Regions from separate parts of the Arthrobacter sp. 01N444 genome, predicted to be linked through region 3. Evidence: riboswitches for the same ligand, from Rfam matches in the RefSeq annotation. Region 3 holds a riboswitch; each other region holds the start of a gene.

Region 1 (3,178 bases), on a different contig from region 3:
TACACCACTGGGGAACTCACTTCTCTCGACGTTTATTACTAGATTTGCGTGCGGAACCAGGGGCCAAATTCTTTGGACCGGCTCACGCTGTGCCTCAACGCCGGTGGATTCCTCGGGGGAACCCATGAGCTATCCCCGGAACAAATCCATTTGGAATTCCAAGCGGACCGTTCTCAGGGTCATAACCCAAGTGTTGGCGTAAGCACCGAAGATCTAGAATACGCTAATTTTGCCTTCGGCCGCAAATGAGGCTGGTTCCGGCGGGTAGTCCGTGATAGGCGCCACAACATCTTGATGCAAAGTCCCTGCCAATGTTCTTGGCCGGGATCTTGACCATCTTGAGCTGTGTTGCCGCAACGACTTCCGGAACCGTGCCCCACCATCGTACCGGTAGTCCGGACCAGCTCGCGTCAGGCGTACAGCCGCGGCGCGTCGAAGAAGTCCACTTCGTAGCGCGATGACTGCCGGAAAGCCAGGGCCATGGCCTGCCGCTCGCTCTCCGATGCCCGCCCGGCCGCCGTGTCCGTGTACGCGATGGCCTGCCGGGTCGCGGCGGCGAAGTCCTCGTCGGCGTAGGTCCGCAGCCAGCCGGCGTAGGGGTGCTCCCCGGGGGCGCCGCCGGCCAGGAACTCCCGGTGCAGCGTGGAACCGACCTCGGCGTAGAGCCAGAAGCAGGGCAGCGCCGCCGCCACGAGGACGCCATAGCTGCCGGAGACCGAGGCGGCCAGCAGGTGGTCCACATACGCTTTCGTGACCGGGCCCAGGGTGGAGGCCGTGGGGCGGGTGCTGAGCCAGGAACGGTGCAGCTCGGATTCGACCTCCAGGCAGGTCTGCGCCGAACGGGCCCAGAACAGCTGCTCGGCCTCGGTGGGGGCAATCGCCGCGGCCCGGGCCAGGACCCGCGAGTATCCGTTGAGGTAGATGGCGTCCTGGGCGAGGTAGTACGCGAACTCGTGCTCGGGCAAGGTGCCGTCGGCCAGTCCGCGGACGAAGTCGAGGGCGTAGATCGCCTCAAGATCGCCCGCGGCTCCTGCGCGCAGGGCTGCGGCGAACTCCCCCGCCGCCGGACCCTGCCCGGCCTGGAGGTGCTGCAGGTGGTGGAAGTGGTGGACCGGGCCGGTGCCGGAGCCGACGTCCAGGGCCGAGGCTCCGCGGAGCGCGCCCAGCAGCCACGGCTTGACTTCCCGCAGCGCCGCTTCCCAGTCCCCCACCCTGGCCTGCACGGTGGCCATGGCCGAGGACAGGGAGCAGCCGGTGCCGTGGCTGTTGCGCGTCGCGATCCGCTCCCCCGGCACCACCACCGTTTCCTGGCCGAGCAGGCCGCCGGTGTTGACCAGCGCATCCGGGCAGCCGGTGCCGGCGCCGTGGCCGTCGACGTCGTGGGCATCGGCGTCGTGGGCATCGGCGTCGTGGGCATGCCCGTCCCCCGGCCCGGCGCCCTGGAGGTGTCCGCCCTTAACCAGGACGGTGGTGCCGGTCAGGGCGGCCAGCCGCTTGCCCTGCGCCAGGGCCTCGGACCACTCGGCAGCGACGGGTTCCTTGAGCAGGATGGCGAGTTCGGCGAGGTTGGGCGTGATGAGGTCCGCCAGCGGCAGGAGGGCCTGCAGGGCGGCCTCGGCCGATTCCTGCAGGAGCCGGTCACCGCTGGTGGCGACCATCACCGGGTCCAGGACCACGACGGCGGGGCGCACCTTTTCCAGCCAGCCGCGGACGGCGTCGATCACGGCGGCGTCACCGAGCATGCCGATCTTGACGGCGTCGATGCCGATGTCGTCGCTGATGGCGTCCAGCTGCGCCGTGAGGAACGCCGCCGGGGGGACGTGGACGGCGCGCACGCCCTGCGTGTTCTGCGCTGTCAGGGCGGTGATGGCGGCCATGCCGTAGCCGCCGTTCGCCGCGATGCTCTTCAGGTCGGCCTGGATTCCGGCCCCGCCGGAGGGATCGGAGCCGGCGATGGCCAGCACGCGGGGAATGCGCGGCGGGGCCGGCAGAGACTCGTTGTGCAGAAAATTGGGCGGGAGGAACTCGGACGGATTCGATTTCGCGGACAAGGAAGACATCCCTTCGCCGGTGCTAACCGGACAGGTTCAACGGGTCTGGATCTCAGCCGGCCCGATGCCCGGCACCCCGTGTCAGTGTTCCAGCCTAGCCCTTGCCACCCGGAGGACCCGTTAACGCACGAGCGGGCCCGGGCCCGGGCGGACGTATGTTACGTCTGCCATGACCCGGACCCGCGGCCCGACCAGTCGAAATAATGACCGGACGGGGACGTGGTCAGTCGCGGAGGACTACAGCTCCGACGCCGGCACGCCGACGCCGAGGATGATCGGCTCGTTGCCGGCCGGGATGGACGCAGGCCCGGCCGCAGCGGGAGCCTTGGCCTCGTGGACCGATCCGGCCGCGGCCGGCCGGGTTGCCTCGCGGTGCTCCACGGAGGTTTCGTTGGCTGCGCCCTGGGCGCGGCTGGCACTCCGGTTGCGGCGCCCGCGGCGGCCGCGCAGCGTCGTGGTGTCAGCTGTGCGTGACGCCGGCGCCTCCGCAGCGCGGACGGCCGACGGCGCCTCGGGCGCCGTGGCTTCCGGTGCGGCAACAGCTGCTGCCTGACCGGCCGCCAGGCCGGCGGCCTGGTCCGGCTTGCCGGCCTCGGCTTCGCCCAGGTTTGCGAAGGCCTCGGTCAGCAGGTCCAGGGTCAGGGCCGGTGACGGCGCGTCCTCCGCGTGCTCGACGAAGGGCAGGGCCACCTGCTCGCCGCCAAACGTCAGCACCGTTGCGGGGCGGCCGGCTGCCTCGTCGGCGGCTGCGAGCTGCGTGACGGCGTCGACGGCGGCCTGGCGGGCCCCGGCGTCGCTGGCTGCGGCTGCCTCCCCGTCGTGCAGGTGCGCGGCGTGCGCTGCGGCAGCGATGTTGGCCAGCGCGGCACGGGTGGCCTCGGCCTTGGCGTGGCGTTCGGCCTCGGTGGGTTCGGCGTGGACGGGCGCGGGTGCGGCCGGCGCGGTCTCTCCGCCCTGGCCTCCCCGGCCGCGGCGACGGCTCTTGCGTTCCGGGCGGGCAGCAGGCTGCGCCTCGGTGCGCGGCACATAGTGCTCCGCGGCGACCGTGTTGGCGCGGCGGTGCTCCACCGGCTCGTCGTGGGTGACGATGCCGCGGCCCGCACATGTTTCGCACTGTTCGCCGAAGA
Region 2 (3,178 bases), on a different contig from region 3:
TGACGTAGCAGAGCATGGCGGTGCCGTAGCGGGCGATCTCGGTGGCGCCGATCGCCGAGGTGATGTGGTCATAGCCCGGTGCGATGTCCGTGACGAGCGGCCCGAGTGTGTAAAACGGGGCGCCCTTGCAGAGTTCCTGCTGGCGCTCCACGTTTTCCCGGACGAGGTGGAAGGGCACATGCCCGGGGCCCTCCACCATGACCTGCACGTCGAAGTCCCAGGCCCGCTGCGTGAGCTCGGCCAGGGTGTCCAGTTCGGCGAACTGTGCCGCGTCGTTGGCATCCGCCGTCGCGCCCGGCCGCAGCCCGTCGCCCAGCGAGAACGCGACGTCGTAGCGTGCGAAGATCTCGCACAGCTCATCGAAGTGGGTGTACAGGAAGTTCTCCCGGTGGTGCGCCAGGCACCAGCCGGCCATGATGGAACCGCCGCGGGACACGATGCCGGTGACCCGGTTGGCCGTCAGGGGCACATACCGCAGCAGCACGCCGGCGTGGATGGTCATGTAGTCCACGCCCTGCTCGCACTGTTCGATCACGGTGTCCCGGAAGATCTCCCAGGTCAGGGCGTTCGCCTCACCGTTGACCTTCTCCAGCGCCTGGTAGATCGGGACCGTTCCGATGGGGACGGGGGAGTTACGGATGATCCACTCGCGCGTGGTGTGGATGTCGTCCCCGGTGGAGAGGTCCATGACGGTGTCCGCGCCCCACTGCGTGGCCCACTGGAGTTTGTCGACCTCCTCGGCGATGGAGCTGGTCACGGCGGAGTTGCCGATATTGGCGTTGATTTTCACCAGGAACGCCTTGCCGATGATCATCGGCTCGGATTCGGGATGGTTGACGTTGTTGGGAATGATCGCGCGGCCCGCGGCCACCTCGCTGCGCACCAGCTCCACATCGCAGTTCTCGCGCAGCGCGACGAACCGCATTTCCTGGGTGATGACACCGTCCCGGGCGTAGCGCATCTGCGTGACGGTCCTGCCCTCGACGGCCCGGCGCGGCACCGGCCGGCCGCCCCGCCACTCGGCCGACGCGGCACCGCGGCGCACCGCCGATTTGCCGTCGTCGAGCAGCTCCCGTTCGCGGCCGGCGTAGGGTTCGGTGTCCGCCCTGGCCTCAATCCAGGGGGTGCGGAACGGCTCCAGCCCGCGGACCGGATCGCTGCCCGGGCCGGCAGTGCGGTACACCCGGAACGGCGGGTTCCGGACGCCGCCCGGGGAGGGTTCCAGGGCGATCTCGGTCACCGGCACGCGGATGCCATGCTCCGGGTCCGTGCTGAAGGCCAGCGAGTGGGACTTCAGCGACTGCGTGGTGGCTGCGGACTGAATTTGGACAGGGCTGTGCTGTGTCACTTGGGTGTTCACGGAAAAGCTCACTTCCTTCGCCGGCATTACCCGGACAGGTTCAACGGTCGCAGGCTGCGTCAGCCCGATCTCAGCCCCTGCAGGGGCACCCGTGTGGTCGTAGACGAAACTACCACGCACCTCCGGCCGGCCCTCGAGTGTGACGGAGTGCGGTCGGGCCGCGGTGTTAGCGTGGCATTGTGACTCTGCCCAGGGCCGTGCCCCGCATCCGGATGGCGACGCCGGAAGATATCCCGGCGCTGCCGGTTCTCGAGGCCTCAGCAGACCGCATCCTCGAAGCGGAGCTGGGGAACCGGGCGCTCCCGGCTCCGGAGTTGACGACGCCGGTTGAGCCGCTGTTCATACTTGTCGCCGGAAACCCGCCCGTAGGGTTTGCCCGCGTTGACGAGGTCGGCGGCCAGGCCCATCTGGAACAACTCTCCGTGCAGCCGGACTCCGCCGGGCGGGGGATCGGACGGTCCCTGGTGGAGGCGGCCTTTGATGCGGCCCGGAGCCGGGGCTATTTATCGATGACGCTTTGCACCTTCGCAGGCGTCCCGTTCAATGCGCCGTTTTATGCGAGCTGCGGTTTCGAGGAACTCGCCCAGCCAGGACAGGCGTTGGGCGCCCTGCGGATCCACGAAGCGCAGCTGGGGCTGGACGGTCTTGGCCGGCGGATCGTCATGCGGATTAGGCTTTAGGTCATGACCGGCATCATCGAGTTCAGCGGCCCCATCCTCACCGCGGCGGACCAGGTCCGCTACGGGCTCTGGTCGGTGGAGGGCCTGCTGACCTTCCGCCGTCCGGCCGCCGCGCCTGACCTCGTGCTCGACGGCTGGGTCATTCCGGGCCTCGTGGACGCGCACTGCCACATCGGCCTGGGCCCGGGCGGGGACGTTACCGAGGACACCGCGGAATCCCAGGCCCTGGCGGACCGCGACGCCGGGACACTCCTGGTCCGCGACGCCGGCGCCGTCCACAACACACGCTGGCTCCAGCAGCGCGCGGACCTGCCCCGGATCATCCGCTCGGGCCGGCACCTCGCGAGGGCCCGGCGCTACCTGCCGGGCCTGGCCGTCGAGGTCGAGCCGGAGGATCTCGTCGAGGCCGTGCGGAAGCAGGCCCGCGCGGGCGATGGCTGGGTCAAGCTCGTGGGGGACTGGATCGACCGCGACGCCGGCGACCTCGCCGCCAGTTTTCCCGCCCGGACGGTCAAGGACGCCGTCCGTGCCGCCCACGATGAGGGGGCCCGCGTCACCGCACACTGCTTCGCCGAAGACACCCTCGATGACATGCTCGACGCCGGGATCGACTGCATCGAGCACGCCACCGGGCTGCTGCCGCGGCACCTGCCGCGCTTCCTCGAACAGGGTGTTCCCATCGTGCCCACCCTGATCAACATCGCCACGTTCCCGGACATCGCCGCCCGGGCGGCGGCCAAGTTCCCCCGCTACGCAGCCCACATGCGCTCGCTGTGGGAGCGCCGGGCGGAGCGGATCCTCGAAGCCCACGAGGCCGGGCTGGCGATCTATGCCGGTACCGACGCCGGCAGCGTGATCAGCCATGGCAGGATCGTGGACGAGATCCAGGCCCTGCACGCCGCCGGCCTTTCCGCCGCTGCCGCCCTCAACGCCGCGAGCTGGTCCGCGCGGACCTGGCTCGGCGCGGAGTCCATCGGTGAAGGGGCAAGCGCTGATGTCCTCGTCACGGCCGAAGATCCGCGGAGCAATCCGGCCACGCTCCGCCGGATCCGGCATATCGTGCTGCGTGGGCTGCCGGTGGACCGGGTGCCAGTCCATGTTTTGGAATAAATTGAAGCTTCAAGTAATTTATCCTTAT
Region 3 (3,178 bases):
CTTTTGCCCGCCGGAGAGGGCCGCCGTCGGGTGGTCCAGCGGCAGCTGTCCCAGCCCGACGTCGTCGAGGGCCTCGCGCACGCGCGGCCAGATCTCCGCCGCCGGGACGGCGAGGTTCTCCGCCCCGAAGGCGACGTCGTCGCCGAGGCGGGAGAGCACCACCTGCGTTTCCGGGTCCTGCTGCACCAGCCCGGCGCGGCCGCGCTGCGCCCGTGGCGCGGCGCCGTCGATCAGGAGGCTGCCGGTCTCGTCTGTGTTCTCGGCGTCGCCGGAGTCGCCCGGGTCCCCGGAGTCGCCGGCCGCGCCGTCGCCCAGAACGCCGGCCAGGGCGTGGAGCAGCGTCGACTTGCCGGCGCCGGAGGGCCCCAGCAGGAGCACGCGCTCCCCCGGCTGGATGTCCAGGTCAAGGCCGCTGACGGCGGGCCTGGTCCGTCCGGCATGCCGCCAGCCCCAGCCGCGGGCCGTGACGGCGGCCGGCCGGACGCCCGGTGAAGATCTCATGATTCTCTGCAGGATTCAGCGACGGGGCTCAGGAGAAGACGGGCTCCGTGGCGGCCTTGCGGGAGGCAAAGGAGCCCAGCACTCCGGTTTTCGCCAGGCCGCGGGTGGCGAGCCAGGCCAGTCCGCCGGCAATCACTGCGCCGGAGATCGTGGTGAAGACGATGTAGGCGAGCTTGTCGCCGGCTTCGTAGGCGATGTTCCAGCCCCACGGCAGGAAGGAATCGTTCAGGCCGCAGAAGAGGCCCGCGCCGGCGCCGGCCAGCACGGAGACGGGCAGGTTGAACTTCTTGTAGAGGAAGGCCGCGAAGACCAGTTCGGCGCCGAGGCCCTGCAGGATGCCGGAGATCAGCACCGTGGTGCCGTACTGCGAACCCATGATGAGCTCGCCGGTGGCCGCGACGGTTTCGCAGAAGAGCGCGGCGCCCGGCTTGCGGATGATGAGCATGCCCAGCACTGCCGGGATCATCCAGCCGCCGGCGTAGAGTCCGCTCAACGGCGGGTAGACCGCGTTGACCGGAGTCGAGATCAGGTTCGCGCCCTGGGACCAGGCCCAGAAAATGACGCCGCCGGCAACGGCGATCAACGCGGCCACCACAATGTCCACCACGCGCCAGCTGTAGTTGCGCCGGGCGGATGAACGGCTGGCGGAACCATGCTGTGCTGAAATATCTGTCATGTCGTCCTCCTGAGGAACAGGAGGGGAGGGTGCGCCGGCCGGTCTCGGCTTCCGCCGCCCTCCGCGCATCCTGAGAACTCGACTCCCTTGCGCCGGTACTAACCGGATCAGGTTCGAGGGTCTGCGGCTGTCCGCACTCTCAGCGCCCACCAAAGGTTTCCCCGGATTGTTCCGGCGATGCCCGACGGCGGCGCTCCCCTGTCGTAATTATTTTCGCCCTTGTGGGCTGGCTCAGTTTACACCCGGACGGCCGGGATTTCAGTGGTGTGCCGTCACAATCGTGGACCGGACGGCGGCAGTCCCGGCGGCCCGGAAAACCCTCTTGGTAGAGTCGTCGTGCCGGACCCCCGGACCCGCCAGCGGGCGGCCTCGTCACCCACCGGAAAGCTGGAATATTTTGTCGCACACACCGGTCACCCAAGATCCCTCCGGGGAATACGATCCCGACTCCAATGAGCCGCAGCCGCGGGGTTCCCTGGCGGCGCTCATTGGCCGCGTGCTGGCCGAGATAGAGGCGCTCCAGTTCGCGTCGTTCAGCAAGGATGACGCCCTGGACCTCGGGCTCCTCCTTGTCGAGCTGGGCAGGCAACGCTCGCTGCCCATCGCCGTCGACATCACCAAAGGCGAGCAGGTGCTCTTCCACGCCGCGCTGGACGGCGCCACACCGGACAATGAGCGCTGGATCAACGCCAAGAAGCGTACCGCCCTGCGGTACGAGGTCCCGTCCCTGCTGGTGGGCCTCCGGGCCCGCGCTGCCGGCGGAAGGATCGAGGACAACGCCTGGTGGGATCAGTCGGAGTTCGCCGCCCACGGCGGGGCGTTTCCCATTTACGTGCGCGGCACGGGCGCCGTCGCCGTCGTCACCGTCTCCGGCCTGCCCCAGAAGGCGGATCACGAACTCGTGGTCGAGGCCCTGCGGATGGTCCTCACCCCGGAACGCTAGGCTAGGGGAAAACCGTTCCCGTCCCAAGGAGACCGAAGAATGAACATCCTCATCAAGCTGCTCGGCACCGGCGTCAGCCTCCTGGCCGGCTTTGCCGGCACCAAGCTGGTGGACACCATGTGGGAAAAGTCCACGGGCAACAAGCCGCCCAAGGGCCAGGAGGACGACGTTCCCACCACCCTGCGCTCGGCCCTGACGTTCGCCCTGATCTCCGCCTCGGTCAGCGCCATCATCCAGGTGCTCGCCAACCGCGGCACCCAGCGCGCGATCACCCGCTTCGCCAAGACCCAGGACGTCGTCTGACCTGACCCGACCAGCCGCGGCGCCCGCCGCGGCAGTCGAAGGCCCCGGCCGGGTCCGCCGGGCCGGACGGGGGCTCAGCGGTCGTCGTCGTCGTTCGCTCCGTGCGTGGCCGCCTGCTGGGCGGCCTTCTGGACTACCGCCTCGAGCTCGTCGGAGCTCAGCAGCTCCGGGTGCAGGTGCTTGGTCCGGTAGCCGGCCCGGCCCACCATGTGGGCGGACACGGGGACGGTGAGCAGCTGGAAGAGCCAGGCCACCAGCAGGACGGGCCACACCGACCAGGTGCGCATCTGCAGGCCGAGGGCCGCCAGCAGCAGGAAAAGGCCGAGGACCTGCGGTTTGGTGGCCGCGTGCATCCTGCTCATGAGGTCCGGGAATCGCAGCAGCCCGATGGCGGCCGCGAGGGACATCAGGGCTCCGGTCACCATGAACACGGCGGAGACGGCGTCGATCACTGTGTCAGGATTCACGGACGCCCTCCCGTCTGTCGGCCACGAACCGGGCCACGGTGACCGAGCCGACGAAGCCGATCAGGGAAATGGCAACGAGCAGCATCAGGTTGTTCAGGTGCCGGTTGGCGGCCATGTCGATGCACAGGGCCGCGCCGAAGATGGCCAGCAGCACGTCGGCGGCCAGAACCCGGTCCAGCAGCGAGGGCCCCCGCGCGATCCGGACGATCGCCCCCGCGGCGGCCAGGGACAGTACGACGGCGGTCACCGTCAGGACGGTCTGCATCATGCGGCGGTCTCCTGTGTCAG
Region 4 (3,178 bases), on a different contig from region 3:
GCCGTCGGCGAGCGCCGTGGCGTGCCACTGGCTGCGCGGCACCACTTCGGCGTTGCGGGCGACGGCGACACCGAGCTTCCGCCCGTCGGCGGCGCGGCCGTCGGGGCCGATGCTCCGGCCAGTGAGCTGGCTGACGAGTGTGGAGACGGAGGCGCCGTCGGCGACGCTCTGATCCATTCCGTTAAGTCGGATGTTCATGCTGCTTCCTTCTTGGGGCTGTCCCCGGACGTAACCGGGATGCGGGAAAAACGGTCGGGGCGGAACCCGGCCCAGCGCGGGTCCGGCGTGAAATCCATGAGTTGCCGGCACACGGCGGCAGCGGCGGGGGTCAGCAGGACGCCGTGCCGGAAGAATCCTGTGGCGATGATGAGTCCCGGGACGTCGCCGCCGTCCGCTTGTGCGATCCGCCCCAGCAGCGGGGCATTGTCCGGGGTTCCGGGCCGCGCCCGCGCCGTGGCTTCCAAAAGCTCCAGCTCGGCGACCGCAGGCACCAGCTGCTGGGCATCCCGCAGCAGCTGGTAAATGCCGCCGGCGGAAACCGCGTGCGGATCCGACGGTCCATCCTCCCGCTGGGTGGCCCCGATCACCACGGTGCCGTCCTGGCGGGGGACGATGTACACCGGGATGCCGCGCACCATGCCCCGCACGGTGGCCGTGAGCAGCGGCTGCAGATGCGGAGGCACGCGGAGCCGGAGGATGTCGCCGTAGACGGGCCGCAGCGGCAGCGCCAGCCCGGCCGGAAGCTCCTCGAGCGCGGCGGCGCCGAGCCCGTTGGCGACCACGGTCTCGGCAGCCCGCACGGTACCGCCGCCAGCCAACCGCACACCTGCCACCTGTCCGTCCTGCCACAGCAGGCCTGCCGCGCGCCGCCGGACGAAGCTGCCGCCTTCCGCACCGAGCACGCCGGCGAGCAGGGTGATCAGCAGGCGGGGGTCCACCTGGTGGTCGGCCGGGATGTCGAAGGCACACGAGATGCCGGGACTCAGGAGGGGCTCCCGGGTGCGCGCCTCGCGCACTGTCAGTGGCTCCACGGCCAGGCCGCATGCCTTCTGGACTTCCCTCAAGTCCGCGAGCGCGCGCCGGTCCGCCGCGTCGGCCCCCACCGCCAGGGTCGGCGTCGTTAAGTAGCCGGTACCCGCCGGGGAATCCGCGCCGGCGGCACCGGCGTCGAGAGCTGCAGCGAATCCTGGCCACAACCGGGAGGCCTCGAGCATCAGTTCCAGGAGCTGTTCCTCCTGGTAGTGCAGTTCACTCACGGGGGCCAGCATGCCGGCCGCGGCCCAGCTGGCTCCGCTGCCGGGAGCATCATCGATCAGGACCACGGATCGGCCCGAGCGGATGGCCTCGAACGCGATGCCATGGCCGATCACCCCGCCGCCGATCACGGCCACGTCGGCAGTCGTATCCCCCGCGATGATTCCCTCTGCGGTACCGGTCCCTGTGTCACAAACCTGGGCGGCGGCGTCATTTGCGGCTCCGGCTGCACGGCCTGCTCGTGTGCCCATGAAAAATTCCTTCCCTACGCCGGTACTAGCCGGATCAGGTCAAGCGGTCGGCTCTGACGCCCTCTCAGCCGGGCAGCGGCGACATGGCTGCTGCGGGCTCCCGCGGTATGCGCCCAGTTTAGAGGAACTAGGCTGGTCCCATGAGCCAGGACCCTCTCCACACCACCGCCCGCCTCTATCTCTGCACCGACGCCCGCAGGGACCGCGGCGACTTCGAGGACTTCGTGGACGCCGCCTTCGCCGGCGGCGTGGACATCATCCAGTTGCGCGACAAGTCGCTCGAGGCCTCCGAGGAGCTGGAACTGCTGGAGGTCCTGCACACCGCAGCGCAGCGCCACGGGCGGCTGTGGGCCGTCAATGACCGGGCGGACATCGCCTCCCTGTCCGGGGCTCCGGTGTTCCATGTCGGCCAGAAGGACATTTCGCTCGACGCCGCCCGCGGCTTTCTCGGCAAGGATGCCGTGATCGGCCTGTCCACCCACAGCCCGAAGCAGGTGGACGCCGCCATCGCTGCCGCGCCAGGCCGCAAAGGGCTCGATTATTTCTGTGTGGGCCCCGTGTGGGCGACGCCCACCAAGCCCGGACGCGCCGCCGTCGGCCTCGATCTGGTGCGCTACGCCGCCCAGGCGATCGGCGGGGCGGACGCGGAGGGAACCGGCAAGGTCGACGAAAGCGTGCTGCCGTGGTTCGCGATCGGCGGGATCGACCTCAGTAACGTGGAGCAGGTAGTCGATGCCGGTGCCCGGCGGATCGTCGTGGTCCGGGCGATCACCGACGCCACTGATCCGGCCCACGCCGCCGGAGCCTTGCTGGCGGCGCTGGACGCCGCCGCATCCTAAGCAGGTCCCCAGCCAGTAATGCCGGCCGGCACTGAATCTATCCGGCGAGACCCAGCTCCGTCATCCGGCGCGCGTGATTCGCTGCGAGTTCGGCTGCCAGGCCGTTGACCAGCGCCCGGGCGCCGGCGTCGTCCAGCCCTGACAGTCCGCCGAGGAACGCGTGCTCGGCGCTGACACGCTGGGCGTGGTTCAGTACTTCCCCCAGCAGACGCCTGGCCCACAACGCCAGGCGCGACGCCAGCCGCGGGTCATCGGCCAGGGCCGCCTTGATGCGCGCCTGCAGCACGGCCGTGGACTCACCGGTGGAGCGGACCTGCCCGATCAACTCACGGGTCGCGGCGTCGACGTACCGGCCCACGACGCCGTAAAAGTCCGCGGCGACCGTGTCGATCACGTAGGCCTTCATGAGGGCCTCGTACCAGTCCGACGGGCGCGTGCGTTCGTGGAAGTGGTCCACCGAGGGCTGGAACGGCAGCATGGTGGCCTCCGTATCCAGGCCCATGTGTTCGAGCCGGATTCGGACGAGTTCGTAATGCTGGAACTCGACCACCGCCATCCTGCCCAGCAACGCACGGTCATGCAGCGTGGGCGAATACCGGGCACTCGAGGACAGCCGCTCGAAGGCGGAAAGCTCGCCGTACGCCAAGACTCCCAGCAGGTCGGCAAGGAAGCTGTTGTAGAGGGCAGGATCGTCCGCAGTTGCGCTCATCATCCAAGACTAATAGCGGAAATCGGGCTACCCTGATTTTCGTGTCACATCATCGCCTGACCCCCAGTGTCCACGAGCAGCAGAACCAGCTTGCCGGGGCACTCAAGGCGTTGCGCACCACGCTG

The links. A riboswitch is a leader RNA that binds a small molecule or an ion and turns the genes downstream of it on or off. The one in region 3 is predicted to bind thiamine pyrophosphate.
Region 1: linked by a shared signal. The riboswitch ahead of AC1DKN_RS14870 (bifunctional hydroxymethylpyrimidine kinase/phosphomethylpyrimidine kinase) and the one ahead of AC1DKN_RS15250 (ECF transporter S component) in region 3 are both predicted to bind thiamine pyrophosphate.
Region 2: linked by a shared signal. The riboswitch ahead of thiC (phosphomethylpyrimidine synthase ThiC) and the one ahead of AC1DKN_RS15250 (ECF transporter S component) in region 3 are both predicted to bind thiamine pyrophosphate.
Region 4: linked by a shared signal. The riboswitch ahead of thiO (glycine oxidase ThiO) and the one ahead of AC1DKN_RS15250 (ECF transporter S component) in region 3 are both predicted to bind thiamine pyrophosphate.

Annotation. Positions count from the first base shown of each region.
Region 1 covers NZ_JBFTRB010000013.1:59,384-62,561, reverse strand. The annotation lists gene rplU (50S ribosomal protein L21) at 1-8, opposite strand, end outside; gene AC1DKN_RS14870 (bifunctional hydroxymethylpyrimidine kinase/phosphomethylpyrimidine kinase) at 411-1,973, opposite strand; TPP riboswitch at 2,043-2,140, opposite strand; gene AC1DKN_RS14865 (Rne/Rng family ribonuclease) at 2,289-3,178, opposite strand, start outside.
Region 2 covers NZ_JBFTRB010000006.1:252,764-255,941, forward strand. The annotation lists gene thiC (phosphomethylpyrimidine synthase ThiC) at 1-1,360, opposite strand, end outside; TPP riboswitch at 1,356-1,463, opposite strand; gene AC1DKN_RS10055 (GNAT family N-acetyltransferase) at 1,540-2,040, shown strand; gene AC1DKN_RS10060 (amidohydrolase family protein) at 2,044-3,150, shown strand.
Region 3 covers NZ_JBFTRB010000014.1:26,761-29,938, forward strand. The annotation lists gene AC1DKN_RS15245 (ABC transporter ATP-binding protein) at 1-501, opposite strand, end outside; gene AC1DKN_RS15250 (ECF transporter S component) at 530-1,177, opposite strand; TPP riboswitch at 1,244-1,387, opposite strand; gene AC1DKN_RS15255 (heme-degrading domain-containing protein) at 1,575-2,120, shown strand; gene AC1DKN_RS15260 (DUF4235 domain-containing protein) at 2,160-2,423, shown strand; gene mnhG (monovalent cation/H(+) antiporter subunit G) at 2,498-2,848, opposite strand; gene AC1DKN_RS15270 (MrpF/PhaF family protein) at 2,880-3,158, opposite strand; gene AC1DKN_RS15275 (Na+/H+ antiporter subunit E) at 3,155-3,178, opposite strand, start outside.
Region 4 covers NZ_JBFTRB010000002.1:448,282-451,459, reverse strand. The annotation lists gene thiS (sulfur carrier protein ThiS) at 1-198, opposite strand, end outside; gene thiO (glycine oxidase ThiO) at 195-1,505, opposite strand; TPP riboswitch at 1,499-1,619, opposite strand; gene thiE (thiamine phosphate synthase) at 1,646-2,344, shown strand; gene AC1DKN_RS04380 (ferritin-like fold-containing protein) at 2,382-3,056, opposite strand; gene AC1DKN_RS04375 (RNB domain-containing ribonuclease) at 3,095-3,178, shown strand, end outside.